Regions from separate parts of the Nitrosomonas limosa genome, predicted to be linked through region 1. Evidence: predicted binding sites of a transcription regulator. Region 1 holds the regulator's gene; the other holds the start of a gene.
What was found. The regulator FliA, encoded in region 1, starts transcription of late flagellar genes. The targets are predictions, from matches to a motif close to CTAAAGTTNNCNNAAANNNTGCCGATANNA.
Positions count from the first base shown of each region.

Region 1 (8,617 bases):
TCTGCTTCAGGCTCAATCGTGAATTCTGCACGTGTTCAAGAGATTAAACAAGCAATCAGTGAAGGAAGCTTTCAAATTAATCCTGAAGTTGTTGCTGACCGATTACTTGAAACCGTGAAAGAACTGATTCATTCGAAAAAAGGCGCAGCGTAATGCCTTCGTATCAGGATTCATTTATCTCAGTATCAACTACTTTGTTAGAAGAAATGAAGGCGTTGCGCTCATTCATTGAAATACTCAAAAAAGAAGAGCAAGTGCTAATTGAAGGAAAAATTGAAGAAATTGATTTCTATTCCTCTGAGAAATCTCGATTAATTGAAATACTAACTCAATTTAACGATCAACGCGAAAAATACTTGAAAACGCAAGACATTGATTTAGACAAAAACTGTATGAATAATTTGCTGATTAAACAAAATTCTGATCAGAACAGAATTATAGATATTTGGAACGAACTTTTAGATCTAGCTTGGATTGCTAAAAAACTTAATCAATCCAACGGCCTAATTATTATTGCTCGATATCAGCATCACCAAAGAGCCTTAGCTGCTATTCACAGTGCAGCGGGCAATGTCTCTTGTTATGGACCTAAAGGCCAACCCTGTATTTAATCTTAACGAGTTAATCTTCAACAATCGGAATTTCAATGATTTTATCGGGGTCAGCCGATAAAATCATTATAGCTACTCGTCGATTTCTTTTTCTACCTTCCGGTGTTTCATTACTCTCTAGCGGTCTATTCTCGCCATATCCAATTGCAGTCAATCTATGCGCTTCAACACCATTCTCGATAAATAGTCGGATTACGCTACTGGCACGAGCCGATGACAATTCCCAATTTGAAGGAAAACTTTCGGTATTGATCGGCACATTGTCGGTATGTCCTTCAACATGAATATCGTGTTCGTGTCCTTTGATGACATTCGCAACCGCCTGAAGGGTAAGGCTGGAACTCTCCGCAAGTTTAGCTTGTCCAGGAGAAAACAGAACACTTGCATTAATTTCAACAGTAATTCCCAAGGCACTTTGAGTTACCCTTACTTGACCATCTTCCACTAATGGCTCTAGAGCATTAAGAATGTTTTTAGCCATCCCCTTCATTTTTTCCTGTTTTTTTTCCCTATTGACTCCAGGATGATCGATCAATTTGATTGGAGCGCCGCTATTCGGGTGCTGATTTTGCAAAGCAGAAAATTCATTTGGTTGCGTAGATGTTACTGATGCAGGTGAATTGTTACTTTTAAACGCATTTACGATAGAAGAGCTGAGTACCCGATATTTACCTTCGTTAACTGATGAAACAGCATACATCACTACGAAGAAAGCAAATAAAAGTGTAATAAAATCCGAGTACGACACGAGCCATCGCTCATGATTCTCTTGTGATTCTTCAATTCTGCCGGCTCTTTTTTTTAACATACAATTTTTAACGCTCGAAATTATTCGATTTACACAAAATATCCTTTTAAGCGATTCTCGATAAATCGAGGGTTCTCACCATTGGCAATCGCGACGAAGCCGTCTACCAATAATTCGTGCATGGTTACATGGTCGTTGATGATGCTTTTAAGTTTATTAGCAATTGGCAGGAAAATCAGATTGGCCAGTCCTACGCCATATATCGTCGCCACAAAGGCAACCGCAATGCCTGTTCCTAAAATACTGGGATCAGATAAATTCTCCATCACGTGAATCAGACCCAATACGGCTCCCAATATCCCGATAGTTGGAGCGTAACCGCCTGCAGCTTCCCAAATCTTGGCGGATTGCCGTTGATATGTTTCTAGAGTCAAAATGTCGATTTCCAGAATTTCTCTTAATTTTTCCGGAGTGCTCCCGTCGGCTAATAACTGTAGCCCTTTTTTTGTGAACGGATCTTTGACTGTAGAAACATAGGATTCCAACGCCAACAATCCTTCTTTTCTTGAAATATGCGACCAGTTAACAATCTGCTTTATTAAATTTTGTGGGGAATATTCTGGAGGGTAAATGACCCAAACACTCATTCTGATTCCATTCACAAATACTTTCATCGGGCTTTGCAGCAACACTGCGCCTGCCGTGCCCCCGGCAACGATACAAAAAGCTGCTAGCTGCAGCAGTGAGCCGACATGCCCTCCTTCGAGAATTTGCCCGCCAATGATTGCAATAAACGCTAACGCAATACCGCCGACACTGTTGAAATCCATCTTCGCTTTTTTATTCATTGCGAAATCCAATTAATTCACTGGATAATCGAATCGGCTCAACGACTCAAATATTTCTTAAGCGGCTGCGTAACCTTGCAACAGCCTGAGTATGCAATTGACAAACCCGTGATTCACTCACGCCGAGTACTTCGCCGATTTCCCGTAAATTCATCTCCTGCTCGTAATGCATACCCATAACCTGTTTTTCTCTTGGGGGCAGATTATCAATCGCAGTAATCAAAAGGCTACGAAAATTATCATCCAGCAAAGCGTTGAGGGGATCGCCCTCGGAGTTCACGAATAGCCGATCCAAGAACGGCTCTTCGTCCTCTTGCTGAAAATCCTCATAATAAATTAGTTGAGCGCCGCGGGCACTTTGCAGGGTTTCGTGGTATTCATCCAAAGACATTTCGAGCTCGTTCGCCAGATCTTGCTCGCTGGGTGCGCATCCGTTGCGTTGCTCTAATAAATTCACGGCTGCCTCGATACGCCGCATTTTCTTGCGTATACTTCGAGGTAACCAATCCGCCTCGCGTAATTCATCCAGGATTGATCCACGGATGCGCTGCGCCGCGTAACTTTCAAATTGGCGTCCGTAAGAACCTTCATAGCGGTTAATCGCATCGAGTAATCCGATCATTCCGGCTTGAATAAGGTCGTCGACTTGCACACTTGCAGGAAGTCGAGTCATCATATGATAAGCAATCCGCTTCACCAGAGGTGTAAATTCAACGATAAATTGCTCTTTATCAATCGTTTTGGTTCCAGTCGCAGTATACATAGTCATTCACACCGTAAAATTGTCCATACTTAATAGGCTTGTTCGAATTAACCGTTGCATAAAACCATCAACTCCTCCGTCATACCGATCCGGACACGCCGAACGCAGAATGTTTTGAGCAAGATGTCTAAAACACTCGGCAGCCTGAGAATTTGGGTAAGTTGACAAGATTGATTTGCATAACTGCGTCGAGTAATGCAGCTTGTCATCATTCGGTATGTAACCGACATATTCGAGTGAAGCGGAAAGATATTGCCGGGCGACTTTGTATAAATTCTGGTATATCGCTAAAGACTCGGTTTCGGAATCAACCCGGTTAACTAAGATAAGAAAATGTTGTCTGGAATATTCCTGGCTCATGATTTTGATGAGCGCATAAGCGCCTGTCAGAGACGCAACAGATCCTGAAATCACAATCAGAATCTGTTCCGATGCCAGGCTTAGTGGTAAAACATGCGTTGTTCCTGTCATTGCAGTATCAATTAATACAATGTCAACTGTATCGGCAAGCTCTGAAAAACTCTTGACAAGCCAATTCTGTTCAAGAGGATTCAGTTTGTTTAAAGCCTGAATACCACGCATCGCGGATAGAATGGAGATATTGTCCGGGCCGCGCAAAATCACTTGTTCCAAACGCTTATCGCGATGAATCACATGCAACAAATCAAATCGCGCTTTGATGCCAAAACTCGTGCAAATATTGTTGTGACAGGGATTTTCATCGATTAGGAGCACGCGTTGTCCGTTCTGGGCCAACGCGGAGGCCAGATTCACGATAACGCTGGTTTTACCCACCCGTGCTTTGCCCCCAGCGATAGTAAATACTCGCCCGGATTCCAGCGCTCGAAGAGCGGTAAGCTGACGTAATCCCGCAGCTTGATCTTGAAGAATAAATCTAGTCATATGCCAATCCTGCAACCGATTTATCCACGGATGGCAACGTCTCCGCATCGCCTTTGGTAGCCATAATTAAGGCAAATTCCGCATCTTGCAAAGTGAAAGCGGAATCCTTAGCAGTCGATTTGAATGCGCGATGTACCAAATAGCGTGAATGTGCAGCGTGAATATCTTCCGGAACCTTTTGTCCGTTGGCGACGTAATGCAAGACCAGTTTTCGGCGTATTGCCGCGTCCAATACCACACCCAGGCTTGCGGCTTCATCAACCTTGGTGATAATGCAGCCGGATAACCCTTCCTCTTGGTAAGCAGAAATAATTTCATCCAATGTCTTGCCATTACAAGTAGCGCTCAATATCAGAATGCGCTTTACTTCACTGCCGCAATTCTTGAACATAGACATTTGTTGCACCACCATGCGATCGCGTTGACTCATACCGACGGTATCAATCAATACCATATGCTTGTTTCGCAATTCGGAGAGCGTTAATTGCAAATCCTCTGTATCTTTGATATTGCGAACAGGAATTCCAAGCAGTTGCCCATAAATTCTGAGTTGTTCATGACCACCGATCCGGTAACTGTCGGTAGTGAGAAGCGCGACTTTATCGGCGCCATGCCGGATCACGCAACGGGCTGCGAGTTTTGCGGTAGTCGTGGTTTTACCGACACCGGTCGGTCCGACCAGCGCATAAATGCCGCCCTGTTCAATCATGTCGTCACTCGCTGCTGTTCGAAGATTTGCCGACAAAATTGACATTGCTTGTTTAAGGCTCTGCTCATAATCAAAATTTTCGGACAATTTACCCATCAAATGGCGCGCTAATAATGGACTAAAACCGCAATCCAGAAGTGTTCGTAGCAGTTTTATTTTATCCGGCCGGCGCTGTGTTAAATTCCCCCAAGCGACTGTTGCCATTTGATCTTCCAAAGTACTGCGCATCGCTTGAATCTCGGCAATAATGTCGCGAGCAAATGTTGCGGAAATCGTGTCATTATCATACAGTGATGGTTGCTGCACAGGGCTGTCAGGCACCGGCTTTGAGAAACTCTCTGTGTCGGCGAAATCATTTTGTGATTCATAATATCGGTTCAGAGCAGACAAACCGGGGGGCGGCGCGTCCTGTTGCACTAAATGAGTCATCTCCGCATCGGCTAATGCCATGATTTCCACCCCGTTCCGGATTTTCCGGTTGGATAAAATAACGGCGTCTTCGCCCAACTCTTCCTTAACTTGCCGTAACGCTTCACGCGAAGTCGATGCAATATACCGTTTTACTTTCATTGATTACCTCCAACCAGGGAAGTGATTTTAATTTTCTTGGAATCAGGAATTTCAGAATGCGACAGCACGCGTAACTGCGGGAAAGCGCGGCGTAAAAATTTTGCCATTAGAAAGCGAATACTTCCGGGCACCAGCAAAACCATTGGTAACCCCAGTTTTTCTTGCTGTTGCGCGGCAACGCGAGTCTCATTCAACAGGGTATCCGCTAATCCTGGTTCCATTCCAGGACCTTGGGTGCCATTGCCTTGCATGACTTGAATCAGCAAATTTTCCAATTCATGATGCAAGCTCATGACTTGCACTTCAGACTCCGCTGGGAAGAATTGATCGACAATGGCGCGGCCCAGCGCGGATCTGACTAAGGCAGTCAACTCAATGGAATCCTGGGTTTTTGCCGCATGCTCGGTCAACACATCAATAATGGTGCGCATATCCCGGATATGAACATCCTCTTCGAGTAAGTGATGCAAAACCTTTTGCACCGTCGATAGTGGCAGTAACTTGGGTACCAAATCTTCAATAAGCTTGGGAAACTGCACATTCAAATGATCGAACAGCTTCTGCAATTCCTGCCGTCCTAACAGTTCGGCTGCATGCGCATGGATCAAGTGATTGATATGAGTGGTAACGACCGTACTTGCATCGACAACGGTATAACCATTGAGCTGTGCTTGTTCACGTAATGAAGATTCGATCCACACGGCCGGTAACCCAAAAGCGGGATCGCTTGTAACGGTACCGGGTAATTGCATGGTTACTCTGCCCGGATTTATCGCCAAGAACATGCCGGAGTATGACTCTCCTTGACCAATGACTGAACCTTTCAGGGTGATACGGTAGGCATTGGGCCGCAATTCCAAGTTATCGCGAATATGGATGACTGGTGGCAGAAAACCGATTTCTTGCGCAAATTTTCTACGTATTCCATTAATTCTCTTGAGTAATTCGCCTTGCTGATTTTTGTCGACCAAAGGAATCAAGCGGTAGCCTACCTCAAGCCCTAGCGTATCAATCGGGGTCACATCTTCCCAGCTGGCATCCGAGCGTTCCAATGAAGGAATTTCCGCGGGCACAGGAACAACCGGCTGTACTTCGGTATTTCTTTGTTTTAAGTAAGCCAATGCCCCTAAAATGGCGGCAATAAACAGGAAAACAAAATTCGGCATTCCGGGAATTAACCCCATGATGCCTAGAATTGCAGCGGTAATGATTAAAATGTGAGGTTGATTGAACAGTTGGCTTAAAACTTGTTCGCCCAAATCTTCATCGGTTGTGACGCGGCTTACTACTAAACCCGCAGCGGTTGAAATAACCAGCGATGGGATTTGACCAACCAACCCGTCGCCGATCGTTAATAACGTATAATTTTTTGCAGCGACGCTTAAATCCAGATCATGCTGTAATACTCCGACTATCAGCCCTCCGACGATAGTGATCAGCATAATCAGGACACCAGCGATGGCATCGCCGCGCACAAATTTACTGGCACCATCCATGGAGCCGTAAAAGTCGGCTTCCTTGGAAATGGTTTCTCTGCGTTTTCGTGCTTCGTCTTCACCGATCAGCCCAGCGTTCAAATCAGCATCGATCGCCATTTGCTTTCCGGGCATTGCATCCAAGGTAAAGCGGGCACTAACCTCGGCAATACGACCTGCACCCTTGGTAATCACAACGAAGTTGATAACTACCAGGATAATGAAGACTACCAACCCAACCGCATAATTACCGCCGACCAAGAAATGACCGAATGCTTCAATAACTTTTCCAGCGGCATCCGGGCCGGTATGGCCATCAAGCAATACAACACGTGTCGATGCGATATTCAGCGACAGTCTCAACAATGTGGTAATTAGCAGAATCGTCGGGAAAACTGCAAAATCAAGCGGATTCCGAGTATAGAGACTTACCATCAACACGATAATCGACACTGCAATATTGAACGTGAATAGCAAATCCAGCACGAAAGGCGGCAACGGCAATACCATCATGGCCAGAATCATGATGATCAAGACCGGTCCGGCTAGGGTCTTGAAATTATTAACATTCGCCAACGATGATAATGACACTGCAGCATTCATAATGATTTAAACCAACAAAATAAAATGATCCGAAAAAATACGATTAAACAGTTTGTTGCATTTGATCCAATTCCGGTGGCACGGGCACATCAACCGGCGGATTTGGAGCTTTACCGCCATATTCTTGATAACGCCGCAACTGAAATACATATGCCAGAACCTCAGCGACCGCCGTGTACAGTTTCTCCGGAATTTCACTCTCTAGCTCGGCGTGATGGTATAAAGCCCGCGCCAACGGCGGTGCTTCCAGAATCGGAATGCGATTCTCCTGGGCGATTTCGCGGATCCGTGCGGCCAGCAAATGCACGCCTTTTGCAACCACTTTAGGCGCGCGCATGTTGCTTTGATAACGCAATGCCACGGCATAATGCGTCGGATTGGTCACAATGACATCTGCTTTCGGCACTTCCGCCATCATGCGGCGGCGCGCAGCTTCCCGTTGAATGCTCCGGATGCGAGCCTTAACAAATGGATCCCCTTCGCTTTCTTTGAATTCTTTACGGACTTCCTCTTTGGTCATCCGCAATTGTTTGGCATGTTCCCAAATTTTGTAGGGGATATCGATTGCAACAACCAGAATCATCGCGCCGACGATCACAAGAAAACTCATTGCCAGAAAATCACCGGTGCGGCTGACACCGAGATCGACCGGAAGGGTCATCAAAGCCATCACCGTGTCTTTGTTCGACCAAATGACTAATGCCGCGACGCCACCAATAATCAGTGTCTTAAGAATCGCCTTGATCAGCTCGACCAGGCTATGGACCGAGAAAATCCGGCCAAAGCCTTTGATGGGATCAATGCGGTCAAATTTCGGTATCAATGCCTTAGTGCTGAACATCCAGCCGCTTAACAGCATCGGCGCAAAAAAGGCGACAACCAGCAGCAAAAACAATAGGGGGGCCATCGAAATCAATCCCTCGATGGTAAGGTGATAGAGCCGTACGAGCATCAACTCCGACTGAAATGCCAGCTCTCGCTCAACGACCATGCCCGATTTCATGATTTTCAGCAACTTGTCCATTAATCCGGCGCCCAAAAACAAAATCCCGGCAGCCGCGGCTAATAACACAGTGAATGTCGTCAATTCAAGAGAACGTGCAACCTGGCCCTCCTCACGCGCTTTCTCCAAGCGCCTCGGCGTGGCCTCTTCGGTACGTTCTAAATCACTTTCTTCCGACATGACAAGCTCCAAAATTCTACCAATGCATTATCATTGGGCTGCGTATGATTCAATGGCTGGAATAAAGAAGGAATCATGCCTTTAATTACTAATAGCTTCGAATTCACTCAGTAATTCTTTTAATATCAGATCACTACCGGTTAAATTCACTCGCTTTCATTACCTCAAACTGTATTCTTCACTCAAAATCTCTATGCCTTCCGC
Region 1 is NZ_CM135180.1:586,591-595,207, forward strand. Features, by position in the region: gene flgM (flagellar biosynthesis anti-sigma factor FlgM) at 1-153, shown strand, start outside; gene ACV7NC_RS02650 (flagella synthesis protein FlgN) at 153-611, shown strand; gene motD (flagellar motor protein MotD) at 622-1,419, opposite strand; gene ACV7NC_RS02660 (flagellar motor protein) at 1,449-2,207, opposite strand; gene ACV7NC_RS02665 (RNA polymerase sigma factor FliA) at 2,254-2,970, opposite strand; gene ACV7NC_RS02670 (MinD/ParA family ATP-binding protein) at 2,977-3,873, opposite strand; gene flhF (flagellar biosynthesis protein FlhF) at 3,866-5,152, opposite strand; gene flhA (flagellar biosynthesis protein FlhA) at 5,149-7,230, opposite strand; gene flhB (flagellar biosynthesis protein FlhB) at 7,274-8,413, opposite strand; gene ACV7NC_RS02690 (penicillin acylase family protein) at 8,607-8,617, shown strand, end outside.

Region 2 (8,617 bases), 430 kb from region 1:
TATTGAGTGCCTTTTTTAAAACCATTTATTTAGCGGTAATTATTTTTGAGTTTCTGCAAACTGTCCAATCTCTTTCCATGCGCTGTAGAGTTCTGATAGAAGTTTATTAACCTCGGTGATTTTTTCTACGTTGTTTTGGATATTGGCGATTAACAGCTGATGCGTCATGTAGTCATAAAGCGCTTGTAATTTAATTGCTAAATCTCCCCCAGCGTTCATATCAAGACTTGCTTTTAAGCCATGATCAATAATCATGATGGCTTTGGAGATCATTTGTCCTTTTTCTGCAATTTCGTTAAGCTGCATATGCATTTTTGCTCTATTTAAAGCCTCTTGCGCTCCTTCGAATAGCATCAAGATAAGTTTGTAAGGATTTGCAGACTCAACGCTTGTTTCAACGCCAATCCGTTGATAGGCAGAAATCGCAGAGTTCGTAGCGGTAAACATATTCATTCTCCTCGCATCGTGTCTAATTATTTGTTGTGCTTGGTAGTTTGGATAATTGTTGTTGTAAGAAATTACTGGTCTGGGTCATACTGGCAATTGTTGCATCGAGAGCGGTAAATTGTGCACGTATACGTTTTTCAGTATTTTCGAGTCGAAGCTGTAATTTTTCACGTTGAACTTCAATATCTTTAATGGATGCATTAATACCATCAATGCGGCTATCGATCAGTTTTCCCTTTAGCATGCCATCAACTATCTTGTTTAGTTTTTGAGCAAAACCATGTGCAAAATCAATATCTCCACGACTACCCGTGCTGCCTCCAGTGATTTTAAGGATCAGACCACTACTTTGTGCTGCACCTGTAAGTGTTTGACCGGAGCCTGTTGCAACAACCCCGTTAATCGTTCCTGCGACATCGACTCCATCGGTTTCAACAGGAGTGCCAAAAAGATCTGCCTTTCCATTTCCCCCAGTTATTTTTACAGAGGATTCCGAGCCATATTTTTCGGAAGTTACCGTCAATATCCCGGTGGATTGACTAACAGTAACTTTTAATCCTGCTGAAGATATTGCAGATACTCCATTGATTCGGGATTGAAGTTCCGCAGCTAGCGAGCTCGCAGTATAAGTACCTGCAGCAAGCGTGATACTGGCATTGACTCCATCAATCGTAAAATTTAATGAATCATTAATTCCTGTATTAACAGTCAATGCAGCAGCGGTGCTGCCAATAGCGGTACCGTGTGTTGCAAGTTGAGTGATATTAAGAGCATATTTACCATTTGCAGTATTTGAATCAGCGCTTACAAACGATACAAGGCTGTCACTTGTTCTCCCCACCGAAGCGAATAATGTTGAAATATCTTTTGTTGGATCATTTAAAACTTGTGTTAACTTGCTAGAGTCAAATTTTAGAGTTCCGTCTGTTTGGAAAGAAATACCCACTTCCGATAATAAGCTTAGTCCTCCTCCAGCAGTAGTTAATGGATCAGAAATGGCTTTGCGAATTTGGGTTTGCACTGAACGAACTGTTGAATCTCCAGTTAAAATGGATGCTTTCTTAGTCGCGGCATCATACTTTGAGACATCAACAATTGTTTTATTAAGATCGTTAAATGCTTTTACAAACGCACTAATGGCACTATTAATGCCAGCAGTATCTCGTGCCAGATTTAGTGTTGTGGTAGTGCCAGCATTTGTTTTTAACAGATCCAATGTGACACCTTCTATAGCATCTGTTATTTTGTTACTGGCTTTGCTAATTGAAATACCGTCAATAACTAGAGAAGCATTACTTGCGGCGGCGGTCTGAGTCAGATTGGTTGTACCACCCGTTGAAGCATCATATGCAAGCTGCGATAAACCGGAATTATCGGTGTTTGTTAAGTCATTATCGATAGTTGTTATTTTCAGCGCGTTGCTTTGGCCGGTTTCGTTCGAGGCGATTACTAAACGATAACCGGAGCCGTCATTGATAATACTGGCAGTTACCCCTGCTTTAGCTTGATTAATCGCGTCTCGAACACCTGCGAGTGACGAGTTTCCAGAAGAAATCGTTATTGATTTTGCTGATTTCTCAGGATTCAGTGTAAATGTGCCCGCACTGTAGGTTCCAAATTGTATGGTAATGGTGCCGCTTCCGACGTTTGCATCAGTTGTGGAAAAATTGGCGGATTTTAATTTTTGCGCTTGTGCGAGAGCCTGAATTTCGATCGAATGACTCCCCGTTACCGCAGCAGATGTTGCACTGACATTAGCTAATGTGTTATCGGTAATACTTGCCGATATTGCGTTAAATTTTGCCGGGCTCGAGAGTGCAGTAAGGCTATTTTGAAATGAAGATAACGCTCCCTTCAAGCTGCCGAATGCGGTTAATTGTGTTTGTTGCTTAGCTTCTTTGCTATCAAGTGCAGTAAGTGGGCGGCTTTCCGCTTGCATTAATTTGCTAACGATTCCGTTAATATCTAAACCTGATCCAATTCCTGGTGATGCTAGCATTTGAAAACTTCACCTATATTTAATTATGCCTTGCCGTTGAACAGCAGACCTTGAACTTTATCTAGTGTACGTGCGATCTTAACTGCTTCTTCTGTTGGAATCTGCCGGATAACTTCCTCGGTATGTACGTCCATTACTTTGATAATTGTTTTTCCAGTATCTTCATCAATCGAAAACCGCAAATTTTGTGCCAGATTATTGACAGTCCCTTGAATTTTTTGGACGGCTTGTTTTACTTGTTCTGCGGATTCCACAATATTGCCAATTTTTGATCCTACGATTGGGACAGCTGATGCGGCACTTTCCGTGCTTGATCCTGACACTTTTCTGGCGGCTGTTGTTAATGGTGGAACAGGCGAAGAATTGGTTCCATTTAATTGATTGATAGTCATGATCTGACTCCTTATTGCTGAAAGAGCATGGATTCTATTGGTTTCCGGGCTCTTCCAGCTGTTTTTAAAGCAATTTTAAGTTTGTTTTTAACGTAATAAAGAGAGTACGTTGTTAGGCAGTGAATTTGCTTGTGCCAGTATTGCAACACCAGCTTGTTGCAGAATTTGCCCGCGCGTAAGGTTTGCTGATTCTGCAGCAAAGTCGGCATCTTGAATCCGGCTGCGAGAAGCTGAGAGATTTTCAGATGCGGTTTGCAGGTTTGCAATCGTTGAACTAAAGCGATTTTGAATCGCACCCAAGTCACCACGTGAGCTGTTAATGGATTTTAATGCTTCGTCCAATGTTCTGATCGCTGTTTGTGCGTTGGTTGCAGAAGAAATATCTAAAGTGGCAACCGAGTTAAAAGAACTGGAGGTGGCGCCAAATTCAGTGGCGTTACTACCCGCAGCAGTTATCTGCCCGAAGGAACTCGTAAGTTCAACAGTACCCGTGACGGTTGATGAGTCATTACCACCACTGGTTAGTGTTCGTGTAGTTGAACCGGCGACGATATCAGCAGTTTCAGTGCCATTTGTGAAATCTGCTAATACGATGTCTCGACCATCAGCGGTTGACAGGGTAATTACCGATTTATCAGTCGCAGAAGCGAATGAGGCGGTGACGCCGGTAGTGGATTGCAATCCGTTAATAGCGGAAGCCAAACCACTTAGATCAGAGGTATCAGTTACTGAAGCAGAAACTGTGCTGCCATTGATTGTTAGCGCAGTAGTGCCAGTTCCTGATAAATTACCAAGAGTGGCACTGTTGGATGCGGTTGCTGTGATACCAATATCGGAAGCAGCTGTATTGATGGCGGCAGCAATGGCTTTTGCATCGGATCCAACCAAATAGCTGATGTTGCCGGTGACTCCTTTGTTATTGGCAAGTGTTAAACCTGCCTCAACCGCTACACCATTGGCAGCAGCAGCAGCGGCAGCAGCGGTTGCTGTCCCCATTGCGGTACCATTAGTGGTCAGTATGTGGCTGCCTAATGCAGTTGCTCTTGCATCGGAAATTGATGCAATATTGATCGTTTGATTGGCATTAGCACCGACTTGGAAGCTTTGATTCAAGAACGAGCCGTCCAATAAGTTTAGGCCGTTAAATTGAGTTTGGCTGGCTACACGAGTAACTTCAGCGCTCAGTTGCGCAGCTTCAGCTTGGAGCGAAGCTCGATCGCCAGCACTATTGGTAGCATTCGCAGATTGAACGGCCAGCTCGCGGATACGTTGCAAGTTTGCTCCGATTTCACCTAACGCGCCTTCCGCTGTTTGTGAGAGAGAAATACCATCATTAGCATTTCGAACAGCTTGATTTAAACCGCGTATTTGTGAAGTCATCCTTTCAGAAATTGCGAGACCCGCCGCATCATCCTTGGCGCTATTAATTCGCAAGCCTGAAGATAAACGAGTTAATGAAGTATTTAATGCATTTTGTGAAGTGTTTAGGTTACGCTGCGCATTCAATGAGGCGACATTAGAGTTAATAATTTGTGGCATTTGGGTTCTCCTTTTTTCAACTATCTAGTTTAGGCACTATTGCCTTTAATACGCTGGCATGCCCCGCAATCCAAGAGGGTATACAACCACCGTTGCTTGCAGTTATCGGAAAGCGTTTTGAAAAGTTTAGGAATTTACCTTCATGATTTATATCTAATATTTGAATTAATAATGGAAATTCATGGTATAAAGTATGTTATAAATTGTGATTGTTTTGTAAAATCGAAAAAATATTCAGGTAGTTAATTGTGAATATTATTAGTTGACATGATATCGGCTTTGATGGATGAAGAACTCAGATGATTCGTGACATGACATTAAAAGTATTGATGATTGAATCCTCGGATGAGGATGTGACTCGGATTTTAGAAATCCTTGCTGAAGGTGGTTTTCAAACTGAATATGTGTGTGTCGTTACGATAAAAGATCTGGAAGCTGCACTTAAAGCGCAGGCTTGGGATGTAATTCTTTCTGAAAATAATTTGCCGCAACTCACCGCAAAACAAGTGCTTGGGATTGTTAAAAGAATTAAACCCGACATTCCACTGATAGTTGTATCCAATCAAGTGAGCGATGAAGCAGTCGAGTATCTGATGGGATTAGGTGCTTATGATTTTTTGACAAAAGCAGATCTAGCCAGATTAGTTCCTGTGATAAGACGAAGCATCAATGAATTTGAAAATAATCAGCGGTTTATTTCAACACAATCTGCACTGCAAAAAAGCGAAGAACTGTTTCAGGCTATTACATCCAATCTTCCGGGCGTTGTTTTTCAATTTCAATTGAATGCTAATCACCAGGCAAGTTTTTTATATGTGAGCGATGCCAGCGAAACCCTGTTAGGACTGTCGCCATCAATGCTGATTAGCAATCCTGGTTTATTTCCAGAATTGATTCTGACGGATGATCGAGTTTACTACGATCAATTGATGATGATATCAGCCAAACAACTTTCAACGTGGAATTGGGAAGGGTGTATTCAAGTTAAAGGTGATAGCGATATTAAGTGGATTAGCTTACGGGCAACACCCAGAAGAATGCCTGATGGTGCGACGCTTTGGGACGGTATTATGATTAATATTACCCGCAATAAACTCGCCGAACGTGAAATTGCCCGCTCCCGTGAACAACTTGCAGAATTGTCTTCATACCTGCAAAAAGTAAAAGAGCAGGAACGCGCCCGGATCGCAAGAGAGATTCATGACGATATTGGAGGGACATTAACGGCTATTAAATGTGAGTTATTTCCGTTCTTGGATTCAGCAGCCAGACCCATCGAATTTTATCAACAGAAGGCAAAATCCATTGAATCTCTCGTTGATCGTGTGATCGATAGCACGCGAAGGATTTCATTGGATTTACGGCCTGGAATTCTGGATTGTGGGATAGTTGCGGCGGTGCAGTGGCAAGCCAAGGAGTTTAGTAACCGAACGGGTATGGTTTGCCGGGTGTCCTGCAGCAGTGATGAAATTTCGATAGATTCGGATCTCTCAATTGCAATTTTCAGAATTTTCCAGGAGACTCTGACAAATATTTCCAAACATGCAAGCGCAACGCATATACAGGTCAAACTGGTCGAATTAGATAAGGTCGTTTTGCTCGAAGTTATTGATAATGGACTAGGAATTACCGATCTCGATATGGGAAAACATGAATCTTTCGGGATTCGTGGAATGCGTGAGCGCTGCCAGCAGTTAAAAGGGAATTTTCACATTATGGGAGAACCGGGAAAAGGTACCAAAGTGACAATCCTCATTCCTACCGAAAATTTGGACTATCAATCTGAATATGCGATCGAACCAAAAAATGATCCAGAGTTCTTGCAACCTGGAGCATCCAAAGTAAGAAAAAGAGCTGTAAGGCATTGAGAATCCGGGAGTCTACATGATAAGCGTGATGATAGCCGATGATCATGCAATTGTTCGTCAAGGCTTGAAGCAGATATTGAGCGAAACTGATGATATCAAGGTTACCGGTGAGGCGGAAACAGGTTTTCAAGCAATTAAAATTGCTCGGCAACATGATTTTGATGTCATGTTACTCGATATTTCCCTACCGGACAGGAATGGCATAGAGATTCTTAAACAGATTAAAAAAGATAAACCAAGCTTGGCAGTACTGATGCTCAGCATGCATAACGAACACGAATTTGCGATACGTGCATTAAAAGCTGGGGCGTCGGGTTATCTCAATAAGCAAAGCGCACCGGCTCAATTGGTAGTGGCAATTCGTCAGGTATCGACGGGTGATAAATATGTCAGTCCTGCAGTAGCGCAAGAATTAGCCAATATTATCAATACGGATGTTGATAAACCGCTATATACCACGCTATCCGATCGTGAGTATCAAACATTATGCTTTATCGCTGCGGGTAAAACACTCTCTGAAATTTCCGCGGAAATGTTTTTAAGTCCGAAAACAGTCAGTGTGTATCGTGCGCGTTTACTTGAGAAACTCAAGTTATCGAATAATTCAGAATTAATCCGCTACGCGATAAAGAATAAACTGGTTGAATGACTTTAAACCATCCATGAAATCAAGATATCTGCGTTGCAATCAATATTTTTCGAATACTGTGTAATCTGAATATGTTCATTTTCTTCTCTCTTGCATTCTATGAATCAGCTTAAAGAATCTAATCCGACTATTATCGCGCGTGAAACGCTACGTCAGTTAGCAGCGCTCAAAATTCCTCCAACACCGGATAATTATCTCAAGCTTTATTATCAGATTTCAGGCAACTCCGGGAAAAATGGAGATCCTGCTGATAATACTGCAGCAAGTTCGTCAAATCCGGTGAATAACCCGATATCAGAGAGTCCCGCTTGGGGCGATACCTTGGAAGCATTGTTAAAGCAATTAGAGAATAAAAAGGGTAGTTTAACAATTGCCAAGAAAAGGGAAGGCGTTAAACGAGTGCTTGCGAAATTCTCGAAAGATTCCGAGCAACTACACAATAAACTGAAGGCATTGGTAGATTCTTGGGGAGAATTGAATGTAGCGCCTACCGAATTACCCGAAAGTGATTTCCCCGAAAATTCTTCCTCACAAACTTCCCGGTTGAGTGCTCTGGATTCACAGGACGAGCAGCCTGTATCTGAGCAACGAGAGATGGGGAATGAGTTCTCAGACCAGTTGCGGGAATTGGTAGCGGAAATGATCGAGCAGATTGTGGCGAAACGGACAGATGATGCAAATTTGGCTGATGAGGTGAGAGCGCTGGCGCAACGGCTCCGAGGCGCACGCGACGAAACGGAAATGGAGAATTTTATCGATCTTTTTCGTGATTTTAGTCGTAGATTTGCGGATTATGATCAAGGCGCAGGGAAATTGCAGCAAGGCTTGCTCAAGCTGCTGAATATGCTGATGGACAGTACCGGTGAAATATTGGCGGAAGACCAATGGATCGGTACCAGGATCGGACAGTTGCGAGAAACAATTGCTAAACCGATAGATACACAAGTGATAAAGCAGGCCGAGCGGTATTTAGAAGAAATCACGCAACGGCAGGAAATTATCAAAAGCAATTTAAGTGAAGCCAAGTTGACCTTGAAGAAAATGGTGACTTCACTGATTACCAATATTGAGGGACTCACTGATACAACCGATGGATATCAGGCAAAGCTCGAGCACTATGTTGATACAATCAGTAAGACAGATGATATTAAAGAGCTGAATCAGTTGCTTGCATTGATTATGAGTGAAACCAAGGAAATGCAGAAAAGCACATCTGATTACCGCAACGATTTCTTGGCCGCTCGTGCCGAAGTCAGTTTGGCGCAAAGTAAAATCAATCAGCTCGAAACCGAATTGCAGGTGATGGGCGAAAAGGTGCATGAAGATCATCTCACCGGGATATTGAACCGTAGGGGCTTGGATAGTGCTTTTGAGCGGGAAGCCGCTCGCTCCCTCCGACATCAAGTGCCGTTATGTTATGCGCTTTTGGATATTGATAATTTTAAGCAATTGAACGATACACATGGCCATAAGGTCGGTGATGATGCGTTGGTTTATCTGGTTGAGTCGGTCAAAGATACCACGCGTCCGGAAGATATTGTATCGCGCTATGGTGGTGAGGAATTTGTCATTTTATTACCCAATACGAATCTTGAAGAAGGCGTTCAAATTCTATCCAGAATCCGGCGGAATTTGACTAAAAAATTTTTCTTGCATGAAAATAAGCGATTGCTAATCACTTTTAGCGCGGGTGTGGCGCAACTTCGCTCGGGTGAATCGCAGG
Region 2 is NZ_CM135180.1:157,182-165,798, forward strand. Features, by position in the region: gene ACV7NC_RS00690 (flagellar protein FliT) at 1-25, opposite strand, end outside; gene fliS (flagellar export chaperone FliS) at 40-447, opposite strand; gene fliD (flagellar filament capping protein FliD) at 470-2,446, opposite strand; gene ACV7NC_RS00705 (flagellar protein FlaG) at 2,470-2,838, opposite strand; gene ACV7NC_RS00710 (flagellin N-terminal helical domain-containing protein) at 2,926-4,377, opposite strand; gene ACV7NC_RS00715 (histidine kinase) at 4,689-6,245, shown strand; gene ACV7NC_RS00720 (response regulator) at 6,262-6,894, shown strand; gene ACV7NC_RS00725 (diguanylate cyclase) at 6,994-8,617, shown strand, end outside.
Region 2: ACV7NC_RS00710 (flagellin N-terminal helical domain-containing protein) is a predicted target of FliA. The motif match lies at 4,478-4,507, and genes of this name have one in related genera.